DNA from 2 places in the Comamonas sp. w2-DMI genome. Region 2 is predicted to be linked to the other one. Evidence: predicted binding sites of a transcription regulator. Region 2 holds the regulator's gene; the other holds the start of a gene.
What was found. Region 2 encodes sigma-54, which starts transcription at its own class of promoters, with help from an activator protein. Its sites were predicted from a motif close to TGGCANGNAANCTGCTTT; they were not measured.
Positions count from the first base shown of each region.

Region 1 (15,377 bases), on a different contig from region 2:
TCACCGTCAAGGGCCAGGCGCTGGACGCCGCGCAGCAGCCGTTTTCGGTGACCACGCTGGACGGCGAGCAGGTGCGCGAGCAGCCCGTGCAGGAGCTGGAGTCGCTGTGGAGCAAGGTGCCCGGCATGCATGTCACCAGCTACCAGATCAACGGCGTGGCCAATGCCGTGGTGCTGCGCGGCTTTGCCGGCGGCGGCCACGGCGGCGACATTGCCGCCACGCTGGACGGCATACCGCTGAACGAGGCCATGTCGCACGCCGACGGCTACTTCGACCTGAACGTGGTCGTGCCGCTGGAGCTGGAGCAGGCTGCCGTGCACCGAGGCCCCACGTCGGTGCTGCAGGGCAACTACAACCGTGCCGGGCTGATCGAGCTGCGCACGCGCCGCAGCGGCAGCTACCGCGACATCGACGTGACCGCAGGCTCGCACGGCCTGCTCGACACGCAACTGGCCATCGGGCAGACGCTGGAGTCGGGCGATCAGCTCAACCTCGCGGCCCAGCAGGTGCGCGGCGACGGCGCGCGGCCGGATGCCGGCTTTTCGCGCAGCACGCTCAGCGGCTCCTGGAAGCACCGCGTGACGCCGCGACTGGATGTAGCCCTGTCCGGCCGCTGGCACGAGGCCCGCGGCGACTCGCCCGGCTACCTGACCGAGGCGCAGTGGCGGCAGGATCCGCAGGGCCAGGATGCGCGGGTGGTCGGCGACGGCTCGCGCAAGCGCTTCGGCACGCTGCGCCTGGATGCCGGCTACGACCTGGGCGGCGGCACCCGCCTGCTGGGCTTTGCCTATGGCACGCGGCAGGAGTTCACCCGCTGGTTTACCCGGCCGCGCGCCGGCCGCTGGATGCAGCGCGAGGAGGACTACGAGCGCAGCGTGCGCGGCGCGGGCCTGAACCTGGCCGGCAAGGCCGCGCTGGGCGGCGGCGCGCTGGACTGGATGCTGGGCCTGGAGCAGGTGCGCGAATCCACCGACTACGGCTACTGGGATGGCGTGGATGCGCGGCGGCGCATCGGGCCGGCGCTGGACGACCGCCGCACGCAGCTGGTCAACACCGCGGCCTACGGCCAGGCCGGCTGGCAGGCCAACGACTGGCTGCAGGCCACGGCCGCGCTGCGCCGGGATCGCTTCACGGGCAGTTGCCGCCCGCTGGGGCCGGAAGACGGCGACGATCCCTGCGGCCGCATGGCAAGCCGCAGCCATGCCAGCCCCAAGCTGGGCGTGTCGGCGCAACTTGGCGCCAGCATGGCGCTGCGGGCCAGCTGGGCCGAGGGCTTTGCCCTGCCCAGCGACTTTGCCAAATACGCGCTGGGTGCGCGCGAGCTGGAGTCCAACATCTTCCGCCAGACCGAGCTGGGCCTGCAGTGGAAGCCCTCGGCGCGGTGGCTGGTGGATGCCGCGGTCTACGGCATCACGTCGAGCCAGGAGATCCGCAACACGGCGCCGGGCGAGTACGAGAACTTCGGCGCCACGCTGCGCCAGGGCGCAGAGCTGAAGCTGCATTGGCTGCCGCGCAGCGACTGGCATATCGAATGGGCCTGGGGCCGCGCGCGCTCGCGGGTCACGCAGAACGCCGATGCCGCTCTGATCGGCCGCCAGGTCAGCGGCGTGCCCGGCACCACCAGCACCGTGCATGCGCGCTGGAGCCCGCGCGCCGACCTGACCGTGCACGCCGTGCTGCGCCACGTGGGCCGCAGTGCCCTGAATGCGGCCAACACCGAATGGGCCGGCGCCTACCACTGGGCGGACCTCGGCCTGCAATACCGCCTGCCCGCCGGCGTGGCCCGCAACGCCACTCTCAGCCTGTGGCTGCGCAATGCGGGCAATGCCCGCTATGCCAGCACCACAGTGCTGATCGGCGGCGAGCGCCTGGTGGCGCCCGGCGCGCCGCGCACGCTGCAGCTGGGTTTGCAGGTCTCGCTCTGAATCTGAAAAGAGGACTTTGATGTTGCCTATCCCAAGCCTTTCGATCCCGCTGCGCGCCATGGCCTGCGGCGCACTGCTGCTGGCCGGCACCGCCCAGGCCCATAACGTGTGGCTGGAGCTCGACGCGCAAGGCGGCTACGTGATGCAGTTCGGCGGCCACGAAGGCCAGGTCGAGCCTTTCGACCCTGCCAAGCTGCAGCGCGTGCATGCCTACGACCTGCGCGGCCGGCCGGTAGCCAGCGAGGTGCAGCGCCTGTCCGATGGCATCCGCATCAGGCCCGATGCGCGGGCCGCGCTGATTGCCGTGGAGCTGGACAACGGCTTCTTCAGCACCCCGGGCGGCGACGCGCAGATGCAACCCCTGCCCATGGACCGCAACCCCGGCGCCGTGCGCGGCGTGCATGCGCGCAAGTTCCACAAGACCGTGGTGCAGTGGGGCGCGGTGCTGCAAAAGCCCCTGGGCCAGATGTTCGAGCTGGTGCCCCTGCAGGGCCGCCCGCCCCAGGCGGGCCAGCCGCTGAAGGTGCTGGTGCTGCTGGACGGCCGGCCCCGCGCCGGCGTGCGGCTGAGCTGGGGCGAGCATGGCTCGCCAGTGACCAGCGACGCACAGGGCATGGCCAGCGTGGTGCCGGCGCCGGGCACCAATACCCTGCAGGCCATCCTGCGCGTGCCGGTGCAGGGCGATGCGCGCACCACCGAGAACAGCTACGAATACCTGCTGCGCTTTGCCGCGCATTGAAATGGGGCATGGGCTTGCAGTCCGCACCCGGCTCCAGTCCTGTTCTGGTGCGCGGGCACTGCGGTGGTGCAGAGGGCGCGGCCAGGTCCTGCCAAAAAGGGTGCAGCCAGGGCAGGGACGCCATGGCATGGTAATTGCGTTTCAACGACTGCGGTCGATAGTGACCGAGCAAAACGTCGTTGGAGTTCTGAAATGAATCGTCGCGGATCCCTCACCACTTTGGCTGCATCCCTGGCTCTGGGCCTGGGGCTGGGCACCCAGGCCCGGGCGGCCGACACCATCAAGGTCGGCGTGCTGCACAGCCTCTCGGGCACCATGGCCATCTCCGAGACCGTGCTCAAGGACACGGTGCTGATGGCCATCGACGACATCAACGCCAAGGGCGGCGTGCTGGGCAAGAAGCTCGAGCCCGTGGTGGTGGACCCGGCCTCCAACTGGCCGCTGTTCGCCGAGAAGGCCAAGCAGCTGATCACGCAGGACAAGGTAGCCGTGGTCTTCGGCTGCTGGACCAGCGTGTCGCGCAAGTCCGTGCTGCCGGTATTCGAGCAGAACAACGGTCTGCTGTTCTACCCCGTGCAGTACGAGGGCGAGGAGCTGTCCAAGAACGTCTTCTACACCGGCGCCGCGCCCAACCAGCAGGCCATTCCGGCCGTCGAGTACCTGATGAGCAAAGAGGGCGGCGGTGCCAAGCGCTTCGTGCTGCTGGGCACGGACTACGTGTACCCGCGCACCACCAACAAGATCCTGCGCGCCTTCCTCAAGTCCAAGGGCGTGAAGGACGCCGACATCCTCGAGACCTACACGCCCTTCGGCCACAGCGACTACCAGACCATCGTGGCCGACATCAAGAAGTTCTCCACCGGCGGCAAGACGGCGGTGATCTCCACCATCAACGGCGACTCCAACGTGCCCTTCTACAAGGAGCTGGGCAATGCCGGCCTCAAGGCCAAGGACGTGCCCGTGGTGGCGTTCAGCGTGGGCGAGGAGGAACTGCGCGGCGTGGACGCCAAGCCGCTGGTCGGGCACCTGGCCGCATGGAACTACTTCATGAGCGTGAAGAACCCCACCAACACGGCCTTCATCAAGCAGTGGAGCGACTACGCCAAGGCCAAGGGCATCGCCGGCCACAAGGACAAGCCGCTGACCAACGACCCGATGGAGGCCACCTGGATCGGCATCCACATGTGGAAGCAGGCCGTGGAAAAGGCCAAGAGCACCGATACCGACAAGGTCATCGCCGCCATGGCCGGCCAGACCTTCACCGCGCCCGACGGCTTCAGCGTGAAGATGGACGAGAAGAACCACCACCTGCACAAGCCCGTGATGGTGGGCGAGATCAAGGCCGACGGCCAGTTCAGCGTGGTCTGGAAGACCAAGGGCCCGGTCAAGGCCCAGCCCTGGAGCCCGTTCATCGAAGGCAACGACAAGAAGAAGGACGAGCCGGACGGCAAGAGCAGTTCCTGATGGCGCACCGCCCGGCCGGCGCGGTGTTGGCCGGGTGGTATCTATGAAAATGATAGCTGCTGGCGCTTGATGGGTAAGCGCTGGAGGTGGTTTTGACTATGAAAATCCTGCACCTGGCATGGGTGAGTGCACTGGGCCTGCTGCTGTCCCTGCACAGCCACGCGCTGACCGCCGAGCAGGCCTTTGCCATGGCGGCGGCCGAGGACAACGACGCGCGCGCCGCGGCCATCAACGCCGCGGTGCTGGCGCCCGATGCGGGCGGCCCCACTGGCAGGACTGCCGCCTACCTGCAGGCCCTGGCCGATGACGCGGTGCGCACCGCCGGCGGCAAGGCCTATGTCGTCCAGGGTGATCGCGCCACCGACCCCGCCACCGGCGCAGCCGCCACGCTGCCTGCCGATGCCGAGGAAGTCGTCAACAACAACTACCTGCGCGGCGTGATCGAATCCGCGCAGGCCGCGCTGGCGCTTTCCAGCAGCGACGTGCAGCAGCGCCGCAAGGCCGCGCGGCAGATGGCGGCCGAGCCCGATGCCGCCCGGCTGCCCCTGATCGCCAAGGCCCTGGCCGGCGAGAGCGATGAACAGGTCAAGGCCCTGCTGGGCCGTGCCCGCGCCGCCAGCCTGCTGGGCAGCGACGACGCCGCGCAGCGCCTGCGGGCGGTGCGGCAGCTGGCGCAGCTCAAGACGCCGGAGACCCAGCTGCTGCTGAACCAGCGCCTGGCCGACGAGACCGACCCCGCAGTGCAGAAGGCCATCCAGGCCGCGCTGCCGGCGATTGCCGAATCGCTGGCCTGGGGCGAGCGCCTGGGCGCGGTCTTCAGCGGCCTGAGCCTGGGCTCGGTGCTGCTGCTGGCGGCCCTGGGCCTGGCCATCACCTACGGGCTGATGGGCGTGATCAACATGGCGCATGGCGAGCTGATCATGATCGGCGCCTACGCGACCTACCTGGTGCAGGTGCTGTTCCAGCGCTGGCTGCCTACAGGCCTGTTCGGCTGGTACCTGGTCGTGGCCGTGCCCGTGGCCTTCGCGGCCGCGGCTCTGGTGGGCGCGGTGCTGGAGCGCGGCGTGATCCGCTTCCTCTACGGCCGCCCGCTGGAGACGCTGCTGGCCACCTTCGGCATCAGCCTGGTGCTGCAGCAATCGGTGCGCAGCCTGTTCGGCGCGCAGAACGTGGGCGTGGAAAACCCCGCGTGGATGAGCGGCGGCGTCATGCTGCTGCCCAATCTCACGCTGCCGTTCAACCGCATCGCCATCATCGCCTTCGCCTTCGCGGTGCTGGGCGCCGTGGCCTTCATGATCGCCAGGACGCGGCTGGGCCTGTTCGTGCGCGGCGTCACGCAGAACCGCGCCATGGCGTCCTGCGTGGGCGTGAACACCGCACGCACCGACACCTATGCGTTCGCGCTGGGCTCCGGCATCGCGGGCCTGGCCGGCTGCGCCTTGAGCCAGATCGGCAACGTGGGGCCGGACCTGGGCCAGAACTACATCGTCGACTCCTTCCTGGTCGTGGTGCTGGGTGGCGTGGGCCAGCTCGCGGGCACGGTGTATGCGGCCCTGGGCTTGGGCGTGCTGTCCAAGCTGCTCGAAGGATGGACGGGCGCGGTGCTGGCCAAGATCGCCGTGCTGCTGTTCATCGTGGTGTTCATCCAGAAACGTCCGCAAGGCATCTTCGCCCTCAAGGGCCGCAGCGCCGAGGCATAGATGGACTACCCCCTGAAGCGCCTTGCGCTTTCCCCCTGGAAGGGAGACGACAGCCTCGCTGCAGGGCGGCCTTTGCTCGCCGTCGCTGTCGAGAGCCGATCTTTTCAAACGTTGTGCCCGGGATCATGGATATGACAACTGCTCCACCTGTTTTTCGCGCAACCATGCCGCCCACGGCACTGCCCGCTCCCGAGCCCCTGCTTGGCGCCCGGGGCTGGGCCGTGTTCCTGGCCGCGCTCATCGTGGTCTGCGCGGTGGCGCCGGCCCTGAACCTGTGGGTGCCCGAGGGCCACCCGCTGCACCTGTCCGACTACCTGGTGGGGCTGCTGGGCAAGCTCATGTGCTACGCCATCGTGGCCCTGGCCATCGACCTGATCTGGGGCTACACCGGCATCCTCAGCCTGGGCCACGGGCTGTTCTTCGCGCTGGGCGGCTATGTGATGGGCATGCACCTGATGCGCGAGGCCGCGGGGCCGGGCGCGCTGCCCGCCTTCATGGGCTTCCTGGACTGGAAGCAGCTGCCCTGGCACTGGGCGCTGTCGGGCAGCTTCACGGCCACGGTGCTGCTGGTGTTCCTGGTGCCGGGCGTGATCGCCGGCGTGTTCGGCTACTTCGCCTTCCGCTCGCGCATCAAGGGCGTGTATTTCTCCATCATCACCCAGGCGCTGACCTATGCGGCCATGCTGCTGTTCTTCCGCAACGAAACGGGCTTTGGCGGCAACAACGGCTTCACGGGCTTCAAGAGCATTCTCGGCTTTTCGCTGAACACCCCGTCCATGCACGTGCTGCTGTTCGCGTTGTCGGGGCTGGCGCTGCTGGGCTGCTTCCTGTTCTCGCGCTGGCTGATCCGCAGCAAGTACGGCCGCGTGCTGCAGGCCGTGCGCGATGCCGAGTCGCGCACCATGTTCTGCGGCTACAACCCGCTGCCCTACAAGCTCTCGGTCTGGGTCATCTCGGCCATGATGTGCGGCCTGGCCGGCGCGCTCTACGTGCCGCAGGTGGGCATCATCAACCCCGGCGAGATGAGCGTGGGCAACTCCATCGAGATGGCCGTGTGGACGGCCGTGGGCGGGCGCGCCAGCCTGGTCGGCCCCATCATCGGCGCCTTTGCCGTCAACGGCGGCAAGAGCTGGCTCACCGTGGCCGCGCCCGAGTCGTGGCTGTACGTGCTGGGCGCGCTGTTCATCGTGGTCACGCTGTTCATGCCCGGCGGCCTGATCCGCCTGCCGCAGCAGATCCGCGACTGGCGCGCCGGGCGCCGCGCGCAATCGGCAGCGTTGAAGAGTACGCCTGTCAAGGAGGCACTGGCATGACGCCCGACCTGATGGAAGCGGGTAGCGAGCGCCTGCAGCACTACCGCGAACACCGCAGCGGGCACCGCACCGAATCCGGCGGGCGCAGCGCCAGCATGGCGCGGCCCGTGGTGGCCGGCGAGGTGGACGTGACCCACGGCCGCATCCTCTACCTGGAGGACGTGCACGTGAGCTTCGACGGCTTCAAGGCCATCAATGGCCTGAATCTCGACATCGCGCCCGGCGAGCTGCGCTGCATCATCGGCCCCAACGGCGCGGGCAAGACCACGATGATGGACATCATCACCGGCAAGACCCGGCCCGACCGCGGCACGGTGTTCTTCGGCTCCACCATCGACCTGCTGCGCTACAACGAGCCGCAGATCGCCGCCATGGGCATAGGCCGCAAGTTCCAGAAGCCCACGGTGTTCGAGCAGCTCACGGTGTTCGAGAACCTGGAGCTGGCGCTGAAGACGCACAAGGGCGTGGCCGCGTCCATGCGCTTTGCCCTCAACGGCGCGCAGAAGGACCGCATCGCCGAGGTGCTGCACACCATCCACCTGGCCGGCAGCGTCACGCGCCAGGCCGGGCTGCTGAGCCACGGCCAGAAGCAGTGGCTGGAGATAGGCATGCTGCTGGTGCAGGAGCCCAGGCTGCTGCTGCTGGACGAGCCCGTGGCCGGCATGACCGACGAGGAGACCGCGCGCACGGCCGAGCTGTTCCTCACGCTCAAGGGCAAACACTCGCTGATGGTGGTGGAGCACGACATGGGCTTCATCGCCACCATCAGCGAAAAGGTCACGGTGCTGTGCGACGGCGCCGTGCTGGCCGAAGGCCCGCTGGCCCAGGTGCAGGCCGACGAGCGCGTGATCGAGGTATACCTCGGGCGTTGATGATTCAAAAACAATAGCTGCTTGCGATTGATACATAAGGGCTAGAGGCCAAAAATGCTTGAAGTTCAGAACCTGCACCAGTACTACGGCGGCTCGCACATCCTGCGCAACGTGAACCTGACGGCCGAGATCGGCCAGATCACCGTGCTGCTGGGCCGCAACGGCGTGGGCAAGACCACGCTGCTCAAGAGCCTGATGGGCCTGGTGCCCATCAAGAGTGGCCGCATCCAATGGCAGGGCCGCGACATCGTGCGCAGCACGCCCTACGAGCGCGCGCGCGCCGGCATAGGCTATGTGCCGCAGGGCCGCGAGATCTTCGCGCGCCTGACGGTCGAAGAGAACCTGCGCATGGGCCTGGCCTACAGCCCGGCGGGCACGCGCATCCCCGGCGAGCTGTACGAGCTGTTCCCGGTCCTCAAGCAAATGCTGCACCGGCGGGGCGGCGACCTCTCGGGCGGGCAGCAGCAGCAGCTGGCGATCGCCCGCGCACTGGCGCCAGGGCCGCGCATGCTCATCCTCGACGAGCCCACCGAAGGCATACAGCCCAGCATCATCAAGGACATAGGCCGCGTCATCCGCATGCTGGCGAACCGTGGCGACATGGCCATCGTGCTGTGCGAGCAGTACTACGACTTCGCCGAGGAACTGGCCGACCACTACGTGGTGATGGAGCGCGGCGAGGTCATCGCCAGCGGGCCGGGCAGCGAGATGCAGGAAAAGGGCATCCAGCGCCTGGTGGCGATCTAAGATCGGTGCCCATGGGCTGGCATGCACAACTGAACCTCGACTACCGCGCGCAACAGGGCAGGACGGCCGTGCACTTCACGCACGACGGGCCGCTGCGCGTGCTCAAGAGCCTGTACCCGGAGGGGCCGGGCATCTGCCACAACGTGCTGGTGCATCCGCCGGGCGGCCTGGTCGGCGGCGACGTGCTCGACATCGCCGTGCGCGTGGGCGAGGGCGCGCACGCGCTGGTCACCACGCCGGGCGCCACGCGCTTCTACAAGAGCCTGGGCCAGCCGGCGCTGCAGCGCACGCGGCTCAGCCTGGCGCCCGGCGCGCGGCTGGAATGGCTGCCGCTGGAAGCCATTGCCTACAACGCCTGCGACGCGGTCAACCACCTGGAGCTGGACCTGGCCGAAGGCGCGCAGCTGCTGGCCTGGGACGTGACGGCCCTGGGCCTGCCGCTGGCCGGCCAGCCCTTCGAGCAGGGCCGCTTCACCCAGCACCTGGAATGGCCGGGGCACTTTCTGGAGCGCGGCGTGATCGCGGCGCACGACCACCTGCTGCTCGACGGCGACCTGGGCCTGGCCGGCCGGCGCTGCCTGGCGAGCCTGGTCTTCGCCAGCGGCACGCCCTTGCCCCGGGCGCAGCGCGAGGCATTGCTGGAGGTCACGCACGAACTGCTGCAGGCCGCTCCCCCGGATGTGCTGGCCGGCGTGACCGCACCCAACGACCACATGGTGGTGTTGCGTGCGCTGGCGCCGGTGGTGGAGCCGGCCATGGTCTTCTGGAAAAGCGCCTGGGCGCTGTGGCGTAGCCAACTCTGGCGGCTGGCGGGAGGGATGCCGCGGATTTGGGCGATGTGAGGTCATTGGTTCGAGTCCAATGACGGGCTTCCTGCGGAGGGCGGAGGCCGGGATTTCGCCCCGGCGGGCGACCTACTTTTCTTTGCTTCGACAAAGAAAGTAGCAAAGAAAGGCGACCCTGCTGTCCGTGACCCCAGCGCCGCAGGCGCTGGGGCAACCTGTGATGCTCGGGCGCGGGGCCTGCTGCGGAACTCGACTCCGCGCGCCAAGGCGCGCTCCGCTCAAACAACCGCAGCAAGTCAGACCACGAAGCATGCGCGCTCCGACGCGCATGCGGCCCCGCGCCCTGTGCTTCTCGGCACGGACAGAAGGGAACCCCAACAGCCACACGTGCCATCGCTTCGCTCGGCAGTTCACTGGGGCCGAGCGAAGCGATGGCCCGTGCAACCCCCTTCTGGCTGCGCCTGTGGCGGGGCGTTTGCGGGGTGGCATGCGCGTCGGAGCGCGCATGCTTCGTGGTCTGACTCGCCGGGGTTGTTCGAGCGGAGCGCCTTGGCGCGGAGTCGAGTTCCACGGCGCACCCCGCAAACGTCCCGCCACAGGTTGCCCCGCTGCTGCGCAGCGGGGTCGCAGACAGCAGGGGCGCTTTCTTTTGCCTACTTTCTTGTGGCCGGCACTCCGGCGCGCGCAAGAAAAGTAGGTCGGCCGCCGGGACGAACTCCCGGCCTCTGCCCATAAAAAATATAGCTGCTCGCGCTTGCTATTCAATGGTTTCAGAATAAATTCAACCTGAATCAAAGGAGTATCAAGCGCCAGCAGCAATGATATTGATAGCGCCGCAGCGCAAACCTCACTCCCCCTGCGACCCCCGCCGCGCCCACCCCGTCGTGTGCTTCTCGATGGCGCTGAACAGCTCGTACATCAGCATGGCCATGGCGCCGACCACGATCAGGCCCGCGAAGGCCAGCCCCATCTGCATCGACGAGCCGGCCGACACCAGCAGATAGCCAATGCCCTCGTTGGCGGCCGTCATCTCGCTCACCGTGGTGCCCACGAAAGCCAGCGTGATCGCCACCTTGAGCGAGGCGTAGAAGTAGGGCAGCGAGCGCGGCAGGCCGACTTTGACCAGCACGTCCCAGCGCTTGGCGCCCAGCACGCGCAGCACGTCCTCCAGCTCGGGCTCCAGCGTGGCCAGGCCGGTGGCGATGTTGACCGTGATCGGGAAGAAGCTGATCAGGAAGGCCGTGAGGATGGCCGGCCCCGCGCCGATGCCGAACCACACCACGAGGATGGGCACGAAGGCCGCCTTGGGCAGCGCGTTGAAGGCCGTCATCAGCGGGTAGAAGGCCGCGTAGGCCAGGCGCGACGAGCCGATCAAAAAGCCCAGCAGCACGCCCACCACGATGGCGAGGCCGAAGCCCGCCATCGTCACCCAGAAGGTGCGCCAGGCGTGGCCGGCGATGACGCCGCTGAACTCGGCCAGCTGCCGGCCTATGGTCATCGGGCTGGGAAAGATGAATTCCGACACGCCGAAGCCCGAGCAGATGATCTGCCACAGCACGATGACGGCCAGCAGCACCACCCACGGCGCCCAGCGTTCCACGTTCTTGCGTTGCATGCGATGTTCCCTCTGGTCTTATGGGTGGATGGCGGCGCCGCCGGCCGGGGCGTGGCGCATGGCGCCGATGTGGCCGCGCAGCTCGAGCACGATGTCGGTGAACTCGGGCGTATAGGTCAGCGCCAGATCGCGCGGACGCGGAAAGTCGATCTCGCGGCGCACGACGAAGCGGCCCGGGCTCCTGCTCATCACGTAGACCGTGTCGGCCAGGAACACGCTCTCGCGCAGGTCGTGCGTGACGAGGATGACGTTGAAGCCCTGTTCGGCCTGCAGGTCGCGCAGGATGCACCACAGCTCCTCGCGGGTGAAGGCGTCGAGCGCGCCGAAGGGTTCGTCGAGCAGCAGCATCTGCGGCTCGTGGATCAGCGCGCGGCAGATGCTGGCGCGCTGCTGCATGCCGCCCGACAGCTGCCAGGGGTACTTGTCCTCGTAGCCGGCCAGGCCCACCTTCTGCAGCAGCGTGCGGGCGCGGGCCTCGTACTCCTGGCGCCGGGCCTTGAACCGGCCGCGGTGCGGCTCGACGATCTCCAGCGGCAGCAGCACGTTGTCCACCGTGGTGCGCCAGGGCAGCAGCGACGGCGCCTGGAAGGCCATGCCCGAGATCTTGAGCGGCCCGGTCACGCGCTCGCCGGCCACGAGGATGCGGCCGATGGACGGCATCTTCAGCCCCGTGGTCAGCTTCATAAAGGTGGACTTGCCGCAGCCCGAGGGGCCGACGATGGCGATGAACTCGCCGCGGCGCACCTGCAGGTCGATGCCCTCCACGGCAAAGTGGTTGGCGCGCAGCAGCTCCTCGTTGTAGGCCAGCCAGACATCGCGGAATTCCACGAAAGGAGCTGCAGGGTCGGATTCAACAGATTGCATAGAAAAACCGGTTCAGGCGCTTGTGTGGAAAGCGCTGGTAGCTATTGAAATTGATGCTTACTTGCTGGGCAGCACATGGCGTTCGGCGGCCGTGGGCAGGAAGCTGCCGTTCCAGACGGCTTCCGGCTTGACCCGCGTCTTGGTTCCATACACATCCGAGACCTGCGATGCCATCAGCGCCAGGCGCGTGGGCGCGATCTGGCCGAAGCCTTCTGCGCGCGCGTCGGGGGTGTTCACCACGGTGGCAATGGCCAGTTGCAGACGACGTGTTTCCAGCTGTGTGTTGACGATGCCGTCGCGTTCCTTCACATAGGCAATGGCCGCGCCGGGGTCGGCCATGACTTCCCTGGCGCCCCGGGTGAAGGCCTGGAGGAAGGCCTTCACCGCTGCCGGGTTCTCCTTGATGAGCCGGGGGCTGGCGATGATGGCGTTGCCGTAGAGCTTGACGCCGTAGTCGGCGAAAGGCATCACGGTGATGTCGGCGGCCTTGACGCCGCGTGCCTCCAGGTTCAGCAGCGAGGTGAAGGTGAAGCCGGTGATCGCATCCACATCGCCGCGCACCAGCATGGTCTCGCGCAGCGGCGGATCCATGGCCGTCCACTGAACGGATCCCACCTGGTTGGCCTTGGCGAACAGCGCAAAGCCGCGCCGGCCCGCGTCGAACACCGGCGCGCCCAGCTTTTTGCCCGTCAGGTCGGCAGGCCTGGCGATGCCGCTTTTCTTCAGCGCCATCACCGAGGCAGGCGTGTTGTTGTAGACCATCATCACGGCCACGGGCTGGTTGGGTACGTCGGGGTTGTTGGCCTGGAACTCCATCAGCGCGGCCAGGTCGGCAAAGCCCATGTCGTAGGCGCCCGAGGCCACGCGCTGCACCACGCCGCCCGAGCCGCTGCCCGCGTCGATGGCGACATCCAGGCCTGCTTCCCTGAAGTAGCCCTTTGCAGCCGGCTGGAGAAAGAATGCGGCCGGGCCTTCGAAGCGCCAGTCGAGCTGGAATTTCAGCGGTGTGGCGGCCTGTGCCGGCGCCAGGCCGGCACAGGCGGACAGCGCCAGTACGGTGTGCAGGAACAGTCGTTTTTGCATGGTGGCTTCCTCTCTGATGAAATGAAAACGGGAATGGGGATCAGCTTTTCCAGGCTCCGCGGTGGGAGGCCGAGGCCTCCTCGATCAGCGCCGGGCCTATGCATTCGATGGGGTGCGAGGAGGCCGCGAAGACATCGCGGCAGGACAGCTCGGCGTCTTTCTGGTCCAGCCGCTCGCCACGGAAGGCGCGCAGCCGCACCGCGTCTATGCCGTAGACCACGCGGCCTATGGCGGACCAGAAGATGGCGCCTGCGCACATCACGCAGGGCTCCGCCGACGAATAGAGCGTGGCGCCCGCAAGCTGTTCGCGGGTGTGATGCGGACTGGCTGCGCGGATGGCCGACAGCTCGGCATGTGCCGTGCAGTCGCCGCTTTCGCCGTTGGCATTCGAGGCTTGTGCAAGCACGCTGCCGTCGGCGCCGACGATGAGCGCGCCAAAAGGCCGGTTGCCGCGCGCGCGGGCCCGGTCGGCCAGCGCAATGGCCTGGCGCAGATGGCGGCCGTCGTGCTCGTGGAGCCTGCATTCGACAGGCATGGAGGGGGTGGAATCTGCCATATGCATCCGCCTTCAGGCCTTGGCCGTGCGTGCCGCTGCCGTGGGCAGCAGGCTGCGGTTGAAGATGCTGTCGACGGAGGGCTGGGCCTTGAGCGAGAAGGCCTGGGCCACTTCCGCTATCTGTTGGGCCAGCAACTGCGGATGGATGTCGCCCAGGCCGTGCCTGTGCGTGTCGGCGCCGGCCACGTACTGGCGGGTGATGGCCCAGCGTGCCAGCTCCACCTTCTCGTCGAGGATGGGTTCGCGCTGGCGCATGGCGGCCAGCGCGGGGCCCGGATCGGCCAGGGTCTCGACGATGGCGCGGTTGCTGGCGCGCAGAAAGGCCGCGACCGCCTGGGGACGCTCGGCCATCAGGTTGCCGGATGCCAGGATGGCATTGCCGTAGAGGTGCACGCCTGCATCGGTATAGCGCAGCACGGCCAGCTCCTCGGGCTTCATGCGGGCGAACAGCGACACGGCCGAGTCGTGGAAATAGGTGGCCGCGTCCACGTCGCCGCGCACCATCACGTTGTCGCGCGCCGAGAATTCGGTGGTGGACCAGGTGAACAGGTCGGCCGGCAGGTTCTGCCTGCGGGCCACGATGGGCCAGGCACGGCGTGTGGACTCCACCGCCGCGGCAGCCACCTTCTTGCCCTTGAGGCTGGCGAAATCCTGGCCGATGCCGCGGTCCTTGCGGCCGATGATGACGAAAGGCGCCCGGTTGTAGTACTGGTAGACGGCCTGCACCCTGGCCGCGCCGGGGTTCTGTGCCTGGAACTCGATCAGGGCGCTGAGATCGCCCAGCCCTAGCTGGTAGGCGCCGCTGGCGACGCGCGTGATGGATGCCACCGAGCCCGAGCCCACGTCGATGGACACGTCCAGGCCTTCCTCGCGGTAGTAGCCTTTTTGCTGCGCCAGCAGGAATGGCGCTGTCTGGGACGTGATGCGGTAGTCCAGCGTGAACTTGAGCGGGACGAGAGTCCTGTCCTGCGCATGGGCCAGCGGCGCGCAGGCAACGGGAAGAGCGGCTAGGAAATGGCGGCGTTGCATGATGGATGTCTCAGGTCAGGAGGACAACAACCCCGCCTAGGCACCGGTGTCCGATGGCGGGAATGACATGAGCAATTTCCGGGCGCTGCGCGATGCGCAAGGCTGAACGCTTCTACTCGTGGAACCATTCAAGCAATAGGCGTGCCGGATTGCCTGCCGTGCATCGGCCTGCTGGAGATGCTTCAGCTTGGTGCCTGGGAGCCCTTTGCCGGGACCTGTTCGTTCGTGCCTCGCACCAGTTTGGGGCCGCTTCGGAAAGCGGCGCCCTGTGCGACGAACTGGCGCGCAACTTGCATTGCGCAGCGGCAAGAGTAGAAGCGTTCAGCGTGCACATGCGGCCTGCCCGGCCGGCCTCGCGGGTCATTGCTCTTGTCCCACAACCAAGGCAATCAAAGGAACCTGCCATGCATACGCTTCATCCCTCCGCTCCATCCACGGCCTATGCGCTGGGCGAACTCGACAAGGAATCCCGCATGGGCGGGATGGGCGAGGAAACCCATTCGCGCGAAGTGCGCATCGTCGATATCTCCGACTTTGAGGCGCGCCGTGCCGAGATCGCCGAGCAGATCTGGGCTGCTTCCGTCGAGATCGGCTTCTTCCAGGTCTCGGGCCACGGCATTGCGCTGGCTGATATCCAGGCCGCCTTTGCGCGCGCCGAGCAGCTTTTTGCATTGCCGCGCGAGAC
Region 1 is NZ_JBANEL010000027.1:38,406-53,782, reverse strand. It holds gene V8Z74_RS21945 (TonB-dependent receptor) at 1-1,925, shown strand, start outside; gene V8Z74_RS21940 (DUF4198 domain-containing protein) at 1,945-2,664, shown strand; gene urtA (urea ABC transporter substrate-binding protein) at 2,857-4,128, shown strand; gene urtB (urea ABC transporter permease subunit UrtB) at 4,227-5,828, shown strand; gene urtC (urea ABC transporter permease subunit UrtC) at 5,960-7,141, shown strand; gene urtD (urea ABC transporter ATP-binding protein UrtD) at 7,138-8,013, shown strand; gene urtE (urea ABC transporter ATP-binding subunit UrtE) at 8,068-8,760, shown strand; gene V8Z74_RS21910 (urease accessory protein UreD) at 8,772-9,602, shown strand; gene V8Z74_RS21905 (ABC transporter permease) at 10,393-11,160, opposite strand; gene V8Z74_RS21900 (ABC transporter ATP-binding protein) at 11,179-12,024, opposite strand; gene V8Z74_RS21895 (ABC transporter substrate-binding protein) at 12,082-13,107, opposite strand; gene V8Z74_RS21890 (nucleoside deaminase) at 13,148-13,663, opposite strand; gene V8Z74_RS21885 (ABC transporter substrate-binding protein) at 13,676-14,692, opposite strand; gene V8Z74_RS21880 (isopenicillin N synthase family dioxygenase) at 15,097-15,377, shown strand, end outside.
Region 1: the regulator sigma-54 is predicted to act here: its motif matches at 2,788-2,805, upstream of urtA (urea ABC transporter substrate-binding protein).

Region 2 (15,377 bases):
GCCAGCACCCGGCCGTCCTTGAGCATGGGGTGTATGGCCTGGATGTTGTCGTAGCCCACGACGAACACCTTGCCTGCCTTGCCCGCGGCCTTGACGGCCGCCACCGCGCCCAGCGCCATGGAGTCGTTGCCGGCCAGCAGAGCCTTCAGGTCCGGATGCTCGCGCAGCATGCCGGCCGCCACGGTGTTGCCCTTGTCGATTTCCCACTGGCCGGACTGCACGCCCACCACGGTCATCTTGCCGGCTTCCATCGCATCCTTGAAGCCCGCCGTGCGCTGCTGCGCATTGGTGGTGGTGGAAACGCCCTCGATGATGCCCACCTTGTCGCCGGCCTTGAGCTGCTTGGCCAGGTAGTCGCCCACCAGCCTGGCGCCGGCGCGGTTGTCCGGGCCTACAAAGGGGATCACCAGGCCTTTTTCCTGGAGCGCGGCGGGGTCCAGCCGGTTGTCGATGTTGACCACGCGCACGCCGCGGTCCACGGCGGTCTTGAGCACGGGCACCAGCGCCTTGGAATCGGCCGGAGCGATCACCAGCGCATCGACCTTCTGCGCCACCATCTGCTCCACCATCTTGATCTGGGCGGCGGTGTCGGTCTCGTTCTTGATGCCGTTGCTCAGCAGCGTGTATTCGCTGGCGTGGGCCTTCTGGTGGGCCTTGGCGCCGTCCTCCATGGTGCGGAAGAACTCGTTGGCCAGCGACTTCATGACCAGGGCCACCTTGGGCTTGTCCTGGGCCCGGGCCGCAGGGCCCCAGGCACCCGCCAGAGCCAGTATCGACAGGCCCACCGTAACCACCGCATGACGACGTTGCAACATAGCGCTCTCCCGGGCCTGGGCCCTTGTGACGTGGATGAAACCGGCCGCTCGCATGCGCCGGCGAACGCTCTCTTATAGGCCCTGGGCTTGCCGCAAGGAGTAGGAGAAATCCTCTGCTACCCACCACAAGCGTTGCTCTACAAACGCGCGCCGCGGCAGCGGCATGATGGACGCCAAGGAGAAAACCGCATGGAAGAAATCAGCTGGAACGACTTCATGAAAGTGGAGCTGCGCGTGGGCCGCGTGGTGCAGGCCGAAGTATTCAAGGAGGCACGCAAGCCTGCCTACAAGCTGCAGGTGGACTTCGGCCCCGAGCTGGGGTTGCGCAAGTCCAGCGCCCAGATCACCCAGCTCTACCAGCCCGGGGACCTGGTGGGCCGCCTGGTGGTGGCCGTGGTGAATTTTCCGAAGAAGCAGATCGGCCCCCTGATGAGCGAATGCCTGGTGACGGGCTTTCACAATGCCGACAGCCATGTGGCGCTGTGCGTGCCCGATGGCGATGTGCCGCTGGGCACGCGGCTGCTGTAGCCGGCCGCAGGCAAAATGGGCTTCATGGACACTGCATTCAATCCCCTGGTACGCGTTCGCACCGTCACCGCCTTCGTCAACATGCCCGCAGATGCCGTGCTGTGGCAAAGCTGCCTGACCCAGGCCAAGCAGCAGTGCGATGCCGTGGCCGATGCCATCGAAGCCCGGGGCTACCAGGTGCAGTCCATACGCATCGTGAGCAATCCGTTCGGGGAATTCATCGACGTTTCGGGTCTCGAGCCCGCATTGGCGGATCTGCAGCGCATCACGCAAATGCTCGGCGCCATCAACACGGGCAAACGCCGTATCCGCTTTGCCATCGGCGAGGCGCGCACCGCGCAGGAAATCGCGCTGCTGCCCCGGCTGATTGCCGCCCACGGCGACCTGTGCAATGCCTGCGTCAACATCGGCCTGGACGGCAATGGATTCCTGCAGGGCGAGCTGCTGCAGGCCAGCGTGCAGGCCATCCAGGAGATCGCCCGCAGCACGCCGCGCGGCGAGGGCAATTTCAATTTCACGGTCAACTTCAACTGCGCACCCGGCATTCCCTACTTCCCGGCCAGCTACCACCGCGGCCGGCACCACGGCGCCCTGGTGCTGGGGCTGGAAACGCCGGACCTGCTGGTGGCCGTGCTCGCCGGACTGCAGGCGCAGCGCCGCCAGCTGGACCACGCGGCCTGGCTGCAACTGGCCTTCGATCATCTGAGCCGCTCGCTCACCGAACATGCCACCGCCATCCAGCACTGCGCCGACCGGGTGGCGCTGGCCGATGGCTGGCTTGTCGCGGGCATGGACACCTCGGCCGCGCCGTCCAGGTTCTGCGCCTCCATGGTCGATGTCTACCGGCTGCTGGGCGTGCCCTACTTCGGCGCCAGCGGCACCGTGGAAGCCTCGGCGCTGCTGACGCGGGTGTTCAAGTCGGTGGCCGGCGTCACGCAGACAGGCTTCAGCGGCCTGATGCTGGCCGTCACCGAGGACGAGGGCCTGGCCCGGGCCAGCCTCGACGGCGAGTTCGACATCCGCGCCCTGCTGACCTACAGCAGCGTCTGCGGCATTGGACTGGACACCGTGCCCATTCCCGGCGACAGCAGCGCAGAGCAGATCGCCGCCGTCATGCGCGACACCGGCACCATGGCCTTCCGCCTCAACAAGCCGCTGACGGTGCGGCTGTTCCCCGTGCCCGGGCTGGCGGCCGGCGACCGCACGGCCTTCGAGAGCGCGGACCTGTGCAACTGCGCCGTGCTGGCATTACCTTGATTCCCCCGAGTCGCTTTGCGCCTTCCCCCTAAAGGAGGACGACGGCCTTTGCAGGAGCAGCCCCTGCTGCGGGACGGCCCTTGCCGGCCGTCCCTGGCTTGGAGCGCGCCCATCTCAAAGGCAACTTGATCTGCCCCATGTCCCTGCTGGAGGTGATCGGTAAAATCCGGGGTTATGGCAAAAATCATCGTCCTGGCACTGGTGCTGCTCTTTTTCGGCTGCGGGCTGTACATGCACCTGCGCGGCAAGGTCCGGCACAAGGTGCTGCGCCAGCTGTTCGACCACTCGACGTTCACGGCACCGTTCAACGTCTTCATGCTGATGTTCAGCAAGGTGCCGCGCACGCCTTACCTGCCCACCAGCACCTTCCCCGAGCTGGCACCGCTGCAGGCCAACTGGCGCGAGATCCGCGAGGAAGCCGTCAACCTGCACAAGAACATGCAGATCAAGGCCGCCGCCAACAACGACGACGCCGGATTCAACTCCTTCTTCAAGACCGGCTGGAAGCGCTTTTACCTCAAGTGGTACGGCGATGCCCACCCCTCGGCCATGGAGCTGTGCCCCAGGACCACGGCCCTGGTCAAGTCCATTCCCAGCGTGAAGGCGGCCATGTTCGCCGAGCTGCCGCCGGGCGCCAAGCTCAACCTGCACCGCGACCCGTATGCGGGATCGCTGCGCTACCACCTGGCCGTGCTGGCGCCCAACGACGACCGCTGCATGATCGAGGTCGACGGCCAGCCCTACAGCTGGCGCGAGGGCGAGGGCGTGATCTTCGACGAGACCTATATGCACTGGGCCGAGAACCGCAGCGAGGGCAACCGCATCGTGCTGTTCTGCGACGTGGAGCGGCCCATGACCAACCGCTTCGCGCAGTGGCTCAACCACTGGCTGGGCAAGAACGTGGTGGCCGCGGCCAGCTCGCCCAACAACGAAGGCGATCCGCGCGGCTTCATCAGCCGCATCTTCAAGATCTCGTTCTACATGGGCCAGTACCGCCGCCGCTTCAAGGCCTGGAACAAGACGGTCTACAAGATCACCAAGTTCGGCCTCATGCTGGCCGCGCTGGCCCTGCTCATCTGGTGGCTTGTGCCGAGCTGACGCGCTGAAGGCCTGCGCGCGCTGCGCCGCCGAGGGCCCGATCCCGGGCCCGCCAAAAAACCGCCCTGCGCTGCAGAGGCGGTTTTTTTACAGCGCCTTGCGCAAGGTCGTGGTCGGGATCTTGAGCTGCTCGCGGTACTTGGCCACGGTGCGGCGCGCGCATTCGATGCCCTGTTCCTTGAGCATGTCGGCCAGCTTGGCATCCGACAGCGGCTTCCTGGGGTCCTCGGCATCGACGAACTGCTTGATCAGCGCGCGCACCGCCGTGCTGGACGCGCTGCCGCCGGTCTCCGTGCCCAGGCCCGAGCCGAAGAAGTACTTGAGCTCGAACGTGCCCTGGGGCGTGGCCATGTACTTGGCCGTGGTCACGCGGCTGATCGTGGACTCGTGCAGGCCCAGCGCATCGGCGATGTCGCGCAGCACCAGCGGGCGCATGGCCAGCTCGCCATGCACGAAGAAGTTCTTCTGCCGCTCCACGATGGCTTCGGACACACGCAATATGGTGTCGAAGCGCTGCTGGATGTTCTTGATGAACCAGCGCGCCTCCTGCAGGCGCTGCTGCAGCAGGCCGTGGCTTTCCTCGCCGCGGTGGCGGCGCAGCACGCCCGCATAGACGTCGTGCACCTTGAGCTGGGGCATGACGTCCGGATTCAGCCGCACCGCAAACTCCACGCGGCCCGCACCTGCGCGCACCGGGCGCACGATGACGTCCGGCACCACGATCTGGCGCTCCACATTGGCAAAGCGCCTGCCCGGGCGCGGCTCCAGGCGCGCAATCAGGGCCATGGCCTCGCGCAGCGCTTCCTCGCGCGCGCCGCACAGGCCGGCCAGCTTGCGCACATCGCGCCGGGCCAGCAGGTCCATGGGCTGGGCGCAGATGGATTGCGCCAGCTGCAGCAGGGACAGGCGCGCGGGCGTCGTGCCTTCGTCCTCGGCCTGCTGCAGCAGGTCGCGCAACTGCAGCTGCAGGCATTCGGCCAGATCGCGTGCCCCCACACCGGCGGGCTCCAGGCTCTGCAGCAGCTTGAGCGCGATGGCAAAGCGCTGCTCCAGCTCCTCGCGCTCTTCCAGGTCGCCACCGGCCAGGCCGGCGGCCAGCTCTGCCAGCGGCTCCTCGAGGTAGCCGTCGTCGTTGAGCGATTCGATCAGAAAGCTCAGCGCCGCGCGGTCTTCCGCGCCCAGGTGCAGGCTCAGCGCCTGGCGGTGCAGATGGTCGGTCAGGCTTTCATGCTCGCACGCCAGGCTGATGGCGTCGTTTTCTTCGTCATCCGCCTGGCGGCCCTTGGCCGCCGGGGCTGCAGAGATATCCCATTCGCTGCTGCCCTCGCCGCCCCATTCCCCGTCCAGACCGCCGGCGTCGCCGTCGTCCGGGCCGTCATTGCCGCCGGTGTTCCATTCCAGCGTTTGCGGAGTTTCGGCGGGTGCGGGTTCCGCTATGAATTCGGAAGCTGCTTGCGCCTGGTATTCCGAATTCTCAGAGCGAAATTCATCTGCAATCAAGGATTCATTGGCGCTGGCAGCTATTGCTTCGTGAGCATCGGCTTCGCCTTCCGTCTCCCGTTCGAGAAACGGATTGTCGTTGAGCATCTGCTCCACTTCCTGCGCCAGCTCCAGCGTGGACAGCTGCAGCAGCTGGATGGACTGCTGCAGCTGCGGCGTGAGCGACAGATGCTGGGAGACCCTCAGCGACAGGCCAGGCTTCATGGACGCCTACATCCTGAAGTGCTCGCCCAGGTACACGCGGCGCACGTCGGCGTTGTCCACGATTTCCTCGGGCGTGCCCTCGGCCAGCACATGGCCGTCGCTGATGATGAAGGCGTGGTCGCAGATGCCCAGCGTCTCGCGCACGTTGTGATCGGTGATGAGCACGCCGATGCCGCGGTCCTTGAGGAAGCCGATGATGCGCTGGATCTCGATCACGGCAATGGGGTCGATGCCGGCAAACGGCTCGTCCAGCAGGATGAAGCGCGGCTGCGTGGCCAGGGCCCGGGCGATCTCCACGCGGCGGCGCTCGCCGCCGGACAGCGCCAGCGCGGGCGACTGGCGCAGGTGGTCGACGCGCAGCTCCTTGAGCAGGCTGGTCAGCCGCTCCTCGATCACTTCGCGCGTCAGATTTTTGCCCTGCTCGTCCTTTTGCAGCTCGAGCACGGCGCGCACGTTGTCTTCCACGTTGAGGCGGCGGAAGATCGACGCCTCCTGCGGCAGATAGGACAGACCCAGGCGCGAGCGCTGGTGGATAGGCATGTTGCTGACGTCATGCTCGTCGATGAAGATCTGCCCGCCGTCGCTGCGCACCAGGCCCACGATCATGTAGAACGAGGTGGTCTTGCCCGCGCCGTTGGGGCCCAGCAGGCCCACGACTTCGCCCTTCTGGACGGAAAGCGAGACATCCTTGACCACCTTGCGGCTGCCATAGGACTTGGCCAGGTGCCGGGCCTGCAGACGGCTTTCGGCCACGGCGTTGCTGCTGTCCATGCTCATTATTTCTTCTCGCCGCCGATGGTCAGGCTCTGGCGCAGGGGTTCGCCGGCAGGCACGGCCGGCTTGGCCGCGGCCCCCGGGGTCGCGCCCGGCGTGCCTTCCTTGGGCGCCATCACGGCGCGCACGCGGCCGCCCTGGCCCACCGAGGAGCTGGGCAGCCCGCCGCTGGTCTTCTGGCCGTCGACGGTGTAGACGTCGGTGATATTGTTGTAGACGATGATCGAGCCCGTCACCTCGTCGCTGAGCTGGCCGCCACGGTAGCGGCGCATCTCGCCGCGGCGGATGAACTTGACGATATCGGCCTTGCCGTCGTACTCGATGGTTTCGCCCTCGCCTTCGATGAATTCATCGGGCTGGCCGCGTTCGGTATCGCGCTTCTGGCGGAAAAAGGCGCGCTTGCCCGGCTCGGCCTTGACCACTCCGTACTGGTAGCCTTCGGCATCCTGGCGCACGTCCAGCTGGGCGCCGCGCAGCACGATGGTGCCCTTGGTCATCACCACATTGCCGGTGAAGACGCTGGTCTGCGCCAGCTCGTCGTGGCGCAGCGCGTCGGCTTCGATGTTCATGGGCTTGGCGCTGTCGGCCTTTTCGGCCTGCGCCATGCCGGCAAAGGCGGCCAGGGCCGCTGCCAGCACGAGGGGGGAAAGTCGTTTGGTCATGGAGGGCACGTTTCTTGCATACATTGTAGTCACACCCTTGGTCCGGACCCCGCCAGAAAAAAGCCCGCACAACGGCGGGCTGTCTGCAAAGCGCTGGCGCAGCTTGGTGAATCAGGCCTTGCGGCTGGAGGCGATCAGCTGGTCCACCACGCGCAGCACATTGGTCATGTTGCCGGCCTTGGTGCCATCGGTGTAGTAGCGGCCGGCCACGCCCAGAGCGGGTACGCCTTCCAAATCATATTCCTGCTGCAGCTGCGTGGCCTTGCGCACCTGGTTGGCCACGGAGAAGGAGCCGAACATCTCCTTGAACTTGGCCATGTCCACGCCCTGCTTGCCCATCCAGTCGAAGATCTGGTCTTCCTTTGACAGGTTGATGCGCTCCACGTGGATGGCATGGAACACCTTGGCATGCATGGTGTTCACGAGGTTCATGCCTTCCAGCGTGTAGTAGAGCTTTTGCTGGGGTACGAAGGAGGCATTGAAAGCCACTGGTACGCGGTGCACGACCACGTCGGCCGGCGCCGCATTCTTCCAGGCCGCAAACTGGGGCTCGAAGGCATTGCAGTGCGGGCAGTTGTACCAGAAGAATTCGATCACCTCGACCTTGCCGGCAGGTGCGCTGACCTGGGCTGGCTTGGCCAGCTTGACATAGTCCTTGCCTTCCTTGGGCGCGGCGGCCTGGGCCCAGCTGGCGGAGGTGCCCAGCGTCAGGGCGCTGGCAGCGGCAGCCGAAGCGGCCAGGGAAAAATTGCGGCGTTTCATCTCAACAAACTCCTTGAGTTCAAGTCTGCAATATCTGAGGCGCCTGCCTCACAAAAGTTCAACCAGCGCACCAAACTGGCACACCCAAAGCAAGAACCGCCCGCAGTAAAGGCCGTCGTTCCCCTTGAGGGCGCCTGGCTAGGGGAAGCCGCGCAGCGGCTCAGGAGGCAACGCTACTTTGCCGCCCGCACCAGTGTCGATTCCACGCCGGCGCCGTCGAGCTTGCCCTTGAGTTGCTCGGCATCGTCGCGCTTGGTGAACGGGCCTACGCGCACGCGAAAGACGGTGATACCGTTCTGCTCGCGCTCGCTGATGCGGGCTTCCCAGCCCAGCATGGCCAGCTTGGCGCGCTGGGCCTCGGCTTCGTTCTGGCGGCGGAAGGCGCCGGCCTGGACGAAGTAGTTGAAGCCGCTCTCGGCGGCCTGGGCCGCCTGCGCTGCCTTGTCCTTTTCCGCCTTGGCCTTGTCGGCTTTGTCGGCGGCGGCGGAGCGCTGGCGCACCAGGTCGCCCAGCGGGTCCGTGGAGGACGGCGCCCCATGGCCTGCGGCCGGCGTGCCAGGTACCGCAGGCACGGCCGGCACCGCGGGCGTACCGCCGGCCACGGCTGGCGGCTGCACGATGGCCGGTGCGGCGGTGCCGGGCGCCGGCTCGTTTGCGCCTGGGGCTGCCGGAGCCACGGCCGGGGGCAGCGGCGCCTTGCTTTGCAGCGGCGCGTTCGGGTCCCAGTTGCGGTTGCGTTCGGCTTCTGCCGCATCGCGGTCCGTGTTGTTGCCGCCCTTGTTCAGGAACGGAACCGGCACCTTGGTCACATACACGGCGACGGCCAGCGCAGCGCCCAGGCCGATGATCATGCCGAAGATGAGCCCCAGGATGGTGCCGCCACGTTGCTGTTTCTTCATAAGTCGCTTATCGCAGTGTCGATTACATGCGCTCGGGTGCGTCCACACCCAGCACGGCCAGACCATTGTGCAACACCTGGGCCGTGGCGGCGACCAGGGCCAAGCGAGCCAGCCTGACCTTTTCGTCATCGACCAGGATGCGCTCGGCGTCGTAGTAGCTGTGGTAGCTCGATGCCAGGTCGCGCAGGTAGAAGGTCACGTCGTGCGGCGCATTGCCTTCGGCGGCGGCCGTCAGCATCTCGGGGTACTTGGCCAGCATCAGCATCAGGGCCTGGGCCTGCGGGCCTTCCAGCGCCGACAGGTCCACGTCCTGGAGGGCTTCGACTCCCGCGCCCCCCTGCTCCTGCCAGCCACGCAGCACGGACTGGATCCGCGCATGGGCATACTGCACGTAGTACACGGGGTTGTCGTTGTTCTGGGCCACGGCCAGGTCCACGTCGAAGGTGTACTCGGTGTCGGGCTTGCGGCTGAGCAGGAAGAAGCGCACCGCGTCCTTGCTGGTCCACTCGATGAGGTCGCGCAGCGTGACGTAGGAGCCCGCGCGCTTGCTGATCTTGACCTCTTCGCCATTGCGCACCACGCGCACCATGGTGTGCAGCACATAGTCAGGATAGCCGGCGGGAATGCCCACATCGGCGGCCTGCAGGCCGGCGCGCACGCGGGCGATGGTGCCGTGGTGGTCCGTGCCCTGGATGTTGACGACCTTGGTGAAGCCACGCTTGAACTTCTGGATGTGGTAGGCCACATCGGGCACGAAGTAGGTGTAGTGCCCGTCGGACTTGCGCATCACGCGGTCCTTGTCGTCACCGTAGTCGGTGGACTTGAGCCACAGCGCGCCGTCCTGCTCGTAGGTATGACCGTTGGCGATCAGGCGCTGCACCGCGTCCTCGACATAGCCGTTGGTGTAGAGGCTGGACTCCAGGTAGTACTGGTCGAAGCGCAGGTTGAAGGCCTGCAGGTCCTTGTCCTGTTCGTTGCGCAGGTAGGCCACGGCGAACTGGCGGATGTTGTCGTAGTCCTCGACATCGCCGTTGGCTGTGAATTCGCGGTCGTCGGCCTTGACGGTTTCCTTGTTCAGGAAGGCCTGGGCGATGTCGGCGATGTAGTCGCCGTTGTAGAACTTCTTGGATTCCGGATTCTCCGGATCGGTGGGCCAGCATGCGTCGCCGGGCTTGAAGCCCTTGGCGCGCAGCTGCGTGCTCTTGGTCAGCGTGTCGATCTGCACGCCCGCGTCGTTGTAGTAGAACTCGCGGTGCACCTTCCAGCCCTGGGTGGCGTAGAGGTTGCTGATGGCGTCGCCGATAGCGGCCTGGCGGCCGTGGCCCACGTGCAGCGGGCCCGTGGGATTGGCCGAGACGAATTCGACCAGGATGTTTTCACCGCGGTCGGCCTGGTAGCCGAACCTGGCTCCTTCAGCGAGCACTTCGCGCACCACCTGCTGCTTGGCGGCGGGCTTGAGGCGGATGTTCAGAAAGCCGGGACCGGCGATCTCGATGGCATCCACCCATTGCCGGAAGGCCGGCGTGGCTTCGAGTGCGGCCTTGAGCTGTTCGCCCAGTGCGCGCGGATTGGCCTTCAGGGGCTTGGCCAGCTGCATGGCCGCCGTGCAGGCGAAGTCGCCATGGGCTGCCACCTTGGGATTTTCAAACGCAGCGCGTGCGCCGGCGCCGGGCGATAGTGTTTCGAGCTCGGCAGCCAGGGCCGCGAGCAATTCCTGTTTGACGGAGAGCATCGGGCGATTTTACGTGGGCGCCCGCATCCATGCTGCGGCCAACGGGCAATTGCGCGGTGCACGGGCCACAGCGCGTTGCCGCTACATGCCGCGCGCCCAGAAGATGGCGACCACGGCGATCACGGGGATCACATGGGCCTGCCACATGACCCAGCGGCGGGTCTGGGCGATGGCGTCCTCGGAAGGCAGCTGGCCCGAGGCGTCCAGCGCCCGTTTCCAGCGCCGGAACGCGAGGGTGGGCTTGATGGACAGCAGCGCGCCGACGACGAACAGGCTCATCTTGAGATGGAACAGGGGCGAGCCCGTATAGCCGGCAAGGCCCTTGACGCCCCAGAACAGGCGGGCCAGACCGGTGAGCAACAGCAGCACGGCAACGATGCCGTAGATGGCATCGAGCCGCGCCAGGCGCTGCACCACCGCGGCATTCATCCATTCGCTGCGGCACAGCGCCGCCTGGCTGGTCACAAAAACCACCAAGGTCAGGATCGCCAGCAGGTGAAGGCTGGCCAATACGGCTTCAAGCGTCATGGTTTGTCTGTAGATGCTGCAGGTGCGCCACACTATCGCACAGGAGCCGCGGCCCAGGCAAAGGCGCCCGACCCCATTCGTGCGCCTTTGCGCCTGCGCAACCGGCTGCATCGGCGGCCGCAAGCCAAACCGCCCTTCAAGGGGCCGTGGTCGCAGAGGTCAGCTCTCGGGGCCGGTGCGCCAGAAATCGGGCTGGTCGTAGTGGTGCTTGAGGTAATCGATCCACATGCGAACGCGCAGCGGCATGTGCTTGCGCTGGGGAAAGATCACGAAAATGCCGTTGGGCGGCGCCGCGAACTCCTCCAGCACCGGCACCAGGCGGCCGGCGGCGATCTCGGACTCCACCTCCCAGGTGCTGCGCCAGGCAATGCCCCAGCCCCCCAGGCACCAGTCGTGCAGCACCTGGCCGTCCGAGCAGTCCAGCGGGCCGCCGGGCTTGAAATGCACGACTTCGCTGGTGCCGCTTTCGGGATGCGGAATGCGGAAGGCCCAGCCGCGCGTCTGCGAGGCATCGCTGGACAGGGTCAGGCAGTCGTGCTGTGTCAGTTCGCTGGGATGGCGGGGAATGCCGCGGCGCTCCAGATAGCCGGGCGTGGCCACGCACAGGCGGCGGTTGTCGGCAATGCGCACGCTGACCAGGGCCGAATCGGGCAGGTCGCCCACGCGCACCGCGCAGTCGAAGCCTTCGCCGGCCAGGTCGACCACGCGGTCGGACAGGTTCAGCGAGATCGTCACCTCGGGATGCAGGTCGCGAAAACGCGGCACCAGCGGCGCCACATGGCGGCGGCCGAACCCCGCCGGCGCCGTGATGCGCAGATGGCCCGTGGCCTTGACGCCGCCGGCCGAGACGCTGGCCTCGGCATTGGCCACGTCGGACAGCAGGCGCTGGCAGTCCTCCAGGAAGGCGCTGCCTTCGTGCGTCAGGGAGATGCGGCGCGTGGTGCGCACCATGAGCTTGACGCCCAGATGCTCTTCCAGCGCATCGAGGCGCCGCCCCATGATGGCCGGCGCCACGCCTTCGGCCTTGGCGGCCGCCGTCAGGCTGCCGCGCGTCGCCACTGATACAAAAGACTCAAATGCTTTGAGCTTGTCCATGACTGCTCCTGTATGGTTCTTTCTTGTCTCCTGCACAAAGCATGCGCTATTGATTCAAGAGCGCATACCGCACAAGCAGCCTTTATTTCAGGGATAACTTATTCTTTATTTCTTCTAACTCGGGCGTCAGGCGCTATCAATTTCCGCATCTTGTTGAAAAGCAGAAATTTCGACGCACTGTCATATGAAACGCATTTTTCGTCTATTTTTACCCACAAGTCATGAGTTAGTTAGAAATTTGTGAATTTATATACCTAAATATAAAAATTTGCACAAGCCTGACGCGTCCAGTCATGCAGCAAGGCCTATCCGGCCGGAGCTGCCGCATTTTTCTCAACAGCGACAATCATTTGGCGCCCGCACCTCCTTGGTCTGACATACAGATTTCGAGCAATGCACTCGGCCTTTGGGGCATTCCCCTGCCCCATGCACGCTCCCGCAGGGCCGGCCGGACGGCCGATACGCGCGGGCGGCGATACAAACAGCAACAAAGTGAGCCGCCACAGCCTGCTGAGTCGGCCCCTACTTCCGCAGCAAGCCTGCATTGCCCGTATCCATTGTGCGATGGGCCCGGATACGGCAATCCCATGGAAATACCAAGCCGGCCTCTTTGGCGGCCCTGTCGGCACGGCATCGCGGCTGCAGCCCCGGGCATGACGTTCAGGTATCGGCGGCACGATCCGCGAGCACGGGGAGCCATAGGAGCCGGCCCGATGGAAGCAGTGTCTGCAGGGCATGCGCCCACTGGCCGGGGAGCGGAGCCTGCATCCGCAAATACCCGATGATTAGTTACTTAAATATCATTAGTTTCCAACTTTTTTGAATATTTACGTACTCGAATAATTCAAATACAGTGCCGGAACAAGCTGCCCATGCTGGGCATGTGCAGCGCGTTAGATATAGATATCTCCAACAGACAAAGTATCCATCCGAGGTTTCCAATGACTGATCGCACTCAAGTCCACGGCCTGCAAGTCGCCACCGAGCTGTACAACTTTGTGAACACGCAAGTGCTGCCCGGCACCGGCGTGAACCAGGAGGCCTTCTGGAAGGGCTTTGACGAAATCGTCGCGGACCTGGCTCCCAAGAACGCCGCCCTGCTGGCCGAGCGCGACCGCCTGCAGGCCGAGCTGGACACCTGGCACAAGGCCAACCCCGGCCCCATCACCGACATGGCGGCCTACCGCCAGTTCCTGACCACCATCGGCTATCTGGTCGAGTCGCCCAAGGGCGCCAAGGCCACGACCGAGAACGTGGACGCCGAGCTGGCCGTCCAGGCCGGCCCGCAGCTGGTGGTGCCCATCCTGAACGCCCGCTATGCGCTAAACGCCGCCAACGCCCGCTGGGGCTCGCTGTATGACGCGCTGTATGGCACCGACGTGATCAGCGAAGAAGGCGGCGCCGAAAAGGGCAAGGGCTACAACCCCGTGCGCGGAGCCAAGGTCATCGAGTTCGCCCGCAACTTCCTGGACCAGGCCGTGCCGCTGGCCGCCGGTTCGCACAAGGATGCGACCGCCTACGCCGTCGAAGGCGGCAAGCTGGTGGTGACGCTCAAGGACGGCAGCAAGACCGGCCTGAAGGACGCCGACAAGTTCGTGGGCTACCAGGGCGATGCCGCCGCGCCCAAGTCGGTGCTGCTGAAGAACAACGGCATCCACATCGACATCGTCATCAACAAGTCCACGCCCATCGGCAGCTCCGACGCGGCCGGCGTGTCCGACGTGGTGGTGGAAGCCGCGCTGTCCACCATCCTGGACCTGGAAGACTCCGTGGCCGCCGTGGACGCCGAGGACAAGGTGCTGGGCTACAGCAACTGGCTAGGCATCCTCAAGGGCACGCTGACCGAATCCTTCGAGAAGGGCGGCAAGACCGTGACCCGCGGCCTGAACGCCGACCGCGAGTACACCGGCGCCGACGGCAAGCCCCTGAAGCTGCACGGCCGCTCGCTGATGTTCGTGCGCAACGTGGGCCACCTGATGACCAACCCCGCCATCCTGTGGGGTTCGGAAGGCAAGGAAATCCCCGAAGGCATCATGGACGCCGTCGTGACCACGGCCATCGCCATCCATGACCTCAAGGGCAACGGCGCCAACGGCATCCGCAACTCGCGCACCGGCAGCGTCTACATCGTCAAGCCCAAGATGCACGGCCCCGCCGAAGCCGGCTTCGCCAACGAGCTGTTCGGCCGCGTCGAGAAGCTGCTGGGCCTGCCCGAGAACACCGTCAAGCTGGGCATCATGGACGAGGAGCGCCGCACCTCGGTGAACCTGAAGGCCGCCATCGCCGCCGCGCCCGCCCGCGTGGCCTTCATCAACACCGGCTTCCTGGACCGCACCGGCGACGAGATGCATACCGCCATGTATGCCGGCCCGATGGTGCGCAAGGCCGACATGAAGGGCTGCGCCTGGCTGCCTGCCTACGAGAAGAACAACGTGCTGGTCGGCCTGGGCCTGGGCCTGCGCGGCCGCGCCCAGATCGGCAAGGGCATGTGGGCCATGCCCGACCTGATGAAGGCCATGCTGGAGCAGAAGATCGCCCAGCCCAAGGCCGGCGCCAACACCGCCTGGGTGCCCTCGCCCACCGGCGCCACGCTGCACGCGCTGCACTACCACCAGGTCAACGTGGCCGAAGTGCAGAAGGAGCTGGAAAAGACCGACGCCGACGCCGAGCGCGACAACCTGCTCAACGCCATCCTGCAGGTGCCCGTGTCCACCAACCCCCACTGGAGCGACGCCGAGAAGCAGCAGGAAGTGGACAACAACGTCCAGGGCATCCTGGGCTACGTGGTGCGCTGGATCGACCAGGGCGTAGGCTGCTCCAAGGTGCCCGACATCCACAATGTGGGCCTGATGGAAGACCGCGCCACGCTGCGCATCTCCAGCCAGCACATCGCCAACTGGCTGCAGCACGGCATCGTGACCGAAGCCATGGTGCGCGACAGCTTTGCGCGCATGGCCAAGGTGGTGGACGAGCAGAACGCCGGCGACCCCGCCTACAAGAGCCTGGTGGCCAACCCCAACGGCGCCGCCTTCCAGGCCGCGCTGGACCTGGTGTTCAAGGGCAAGGAACAGCCTTCCGGCTACACCGAGCCCCTGCTGCACGCCTGGCGCCTGAAGGTCAAGGCCGGCGCCTGATCCGCCAGCCGGCTGCTCATGCAAAAACATGAGCAGCTTGCACTGGACAGCCAAGGACTTCCATTCAAAATCCACCTCAAATCCTTGGCTCACCAGCGCAGCCAGCTATGGAAATGCACTCCCAGCGCCCTGATAACGGGTTCTTGCGAGTGCATTTTTCCTGGCGCTGCGGCCGGTCCACGAGCCGCCTACACTGGCGCTTTCACAGCACCAGTCCAGGAACCTGCCATGAGCCTCGATGCCAGCCACTGCCCGCTATGCGGCCAGCCCAACCGGTGCGCCATTGCGGCCGGCCTGCCGGCCGAAAGCTGCTGGTGCATGCGGGCCGAGATCCCGCGGCAGGCGCTGGCCCGCGTCCCCGAGGCGCAGCGCGGCAAGGCGTGCATCTG
Region 2 is NZ_JBANEL010000007.1:187,085-202,461, forward strand. It holds gene V8Z74_RS10035 (sugar ABC transporter substrate-binding protein) at 1-815, opposite strand, end outside; gene V8Z74_RS10040 (tRNA-binding protein) at 1,005-1,343, shown strand; gene V8Z74_RS10045 (DUF711 family protein) at 1,368-2,600, shown strand; gene V8Z74_RS10050 (aspartyl/asparaginyl beta-hydroxylase domain-containing protein) at 2,775-3,698, shown strand; gene V8Z74_RS10055 (RNA polymerase factor sigma-54) at 3,786-5,402, opposite strand; gene lptB (LPS export ABC transporter ATP-binding protein) at 5,409-6,173, opposite strand; gene lptA (lipopolysaccharide transport periplasmic protein LptA) at 6,179-6,838, opposite strand; gene V8Z74_RS10070 (thiol:disulfide interchange protein DsbA/DsbL) at 6,950-7,600, opposite strand; gene V8Z74_RS10075 (SPOR domain-containing protein) at 7,774-8,499, opposite strand; gene argS (arginine--tRNA ligase) at 8,522-10,231, opposite strand; gene V8Z74_RS10085 (DUF2214 family protein) at 10,313-10,759, opposite strand; gene V8Z74_RS10090 (LysR family transcriptional regulator) at 10,919-11,854, opposite strand; gene V8Z74_RS10095 (malate synthase G) at 12,796-14,988, shown strand; gene V8Z74_RS10100 (cysteine-rich CWC family protein) at 15,217-15,377, shown strand, end outside.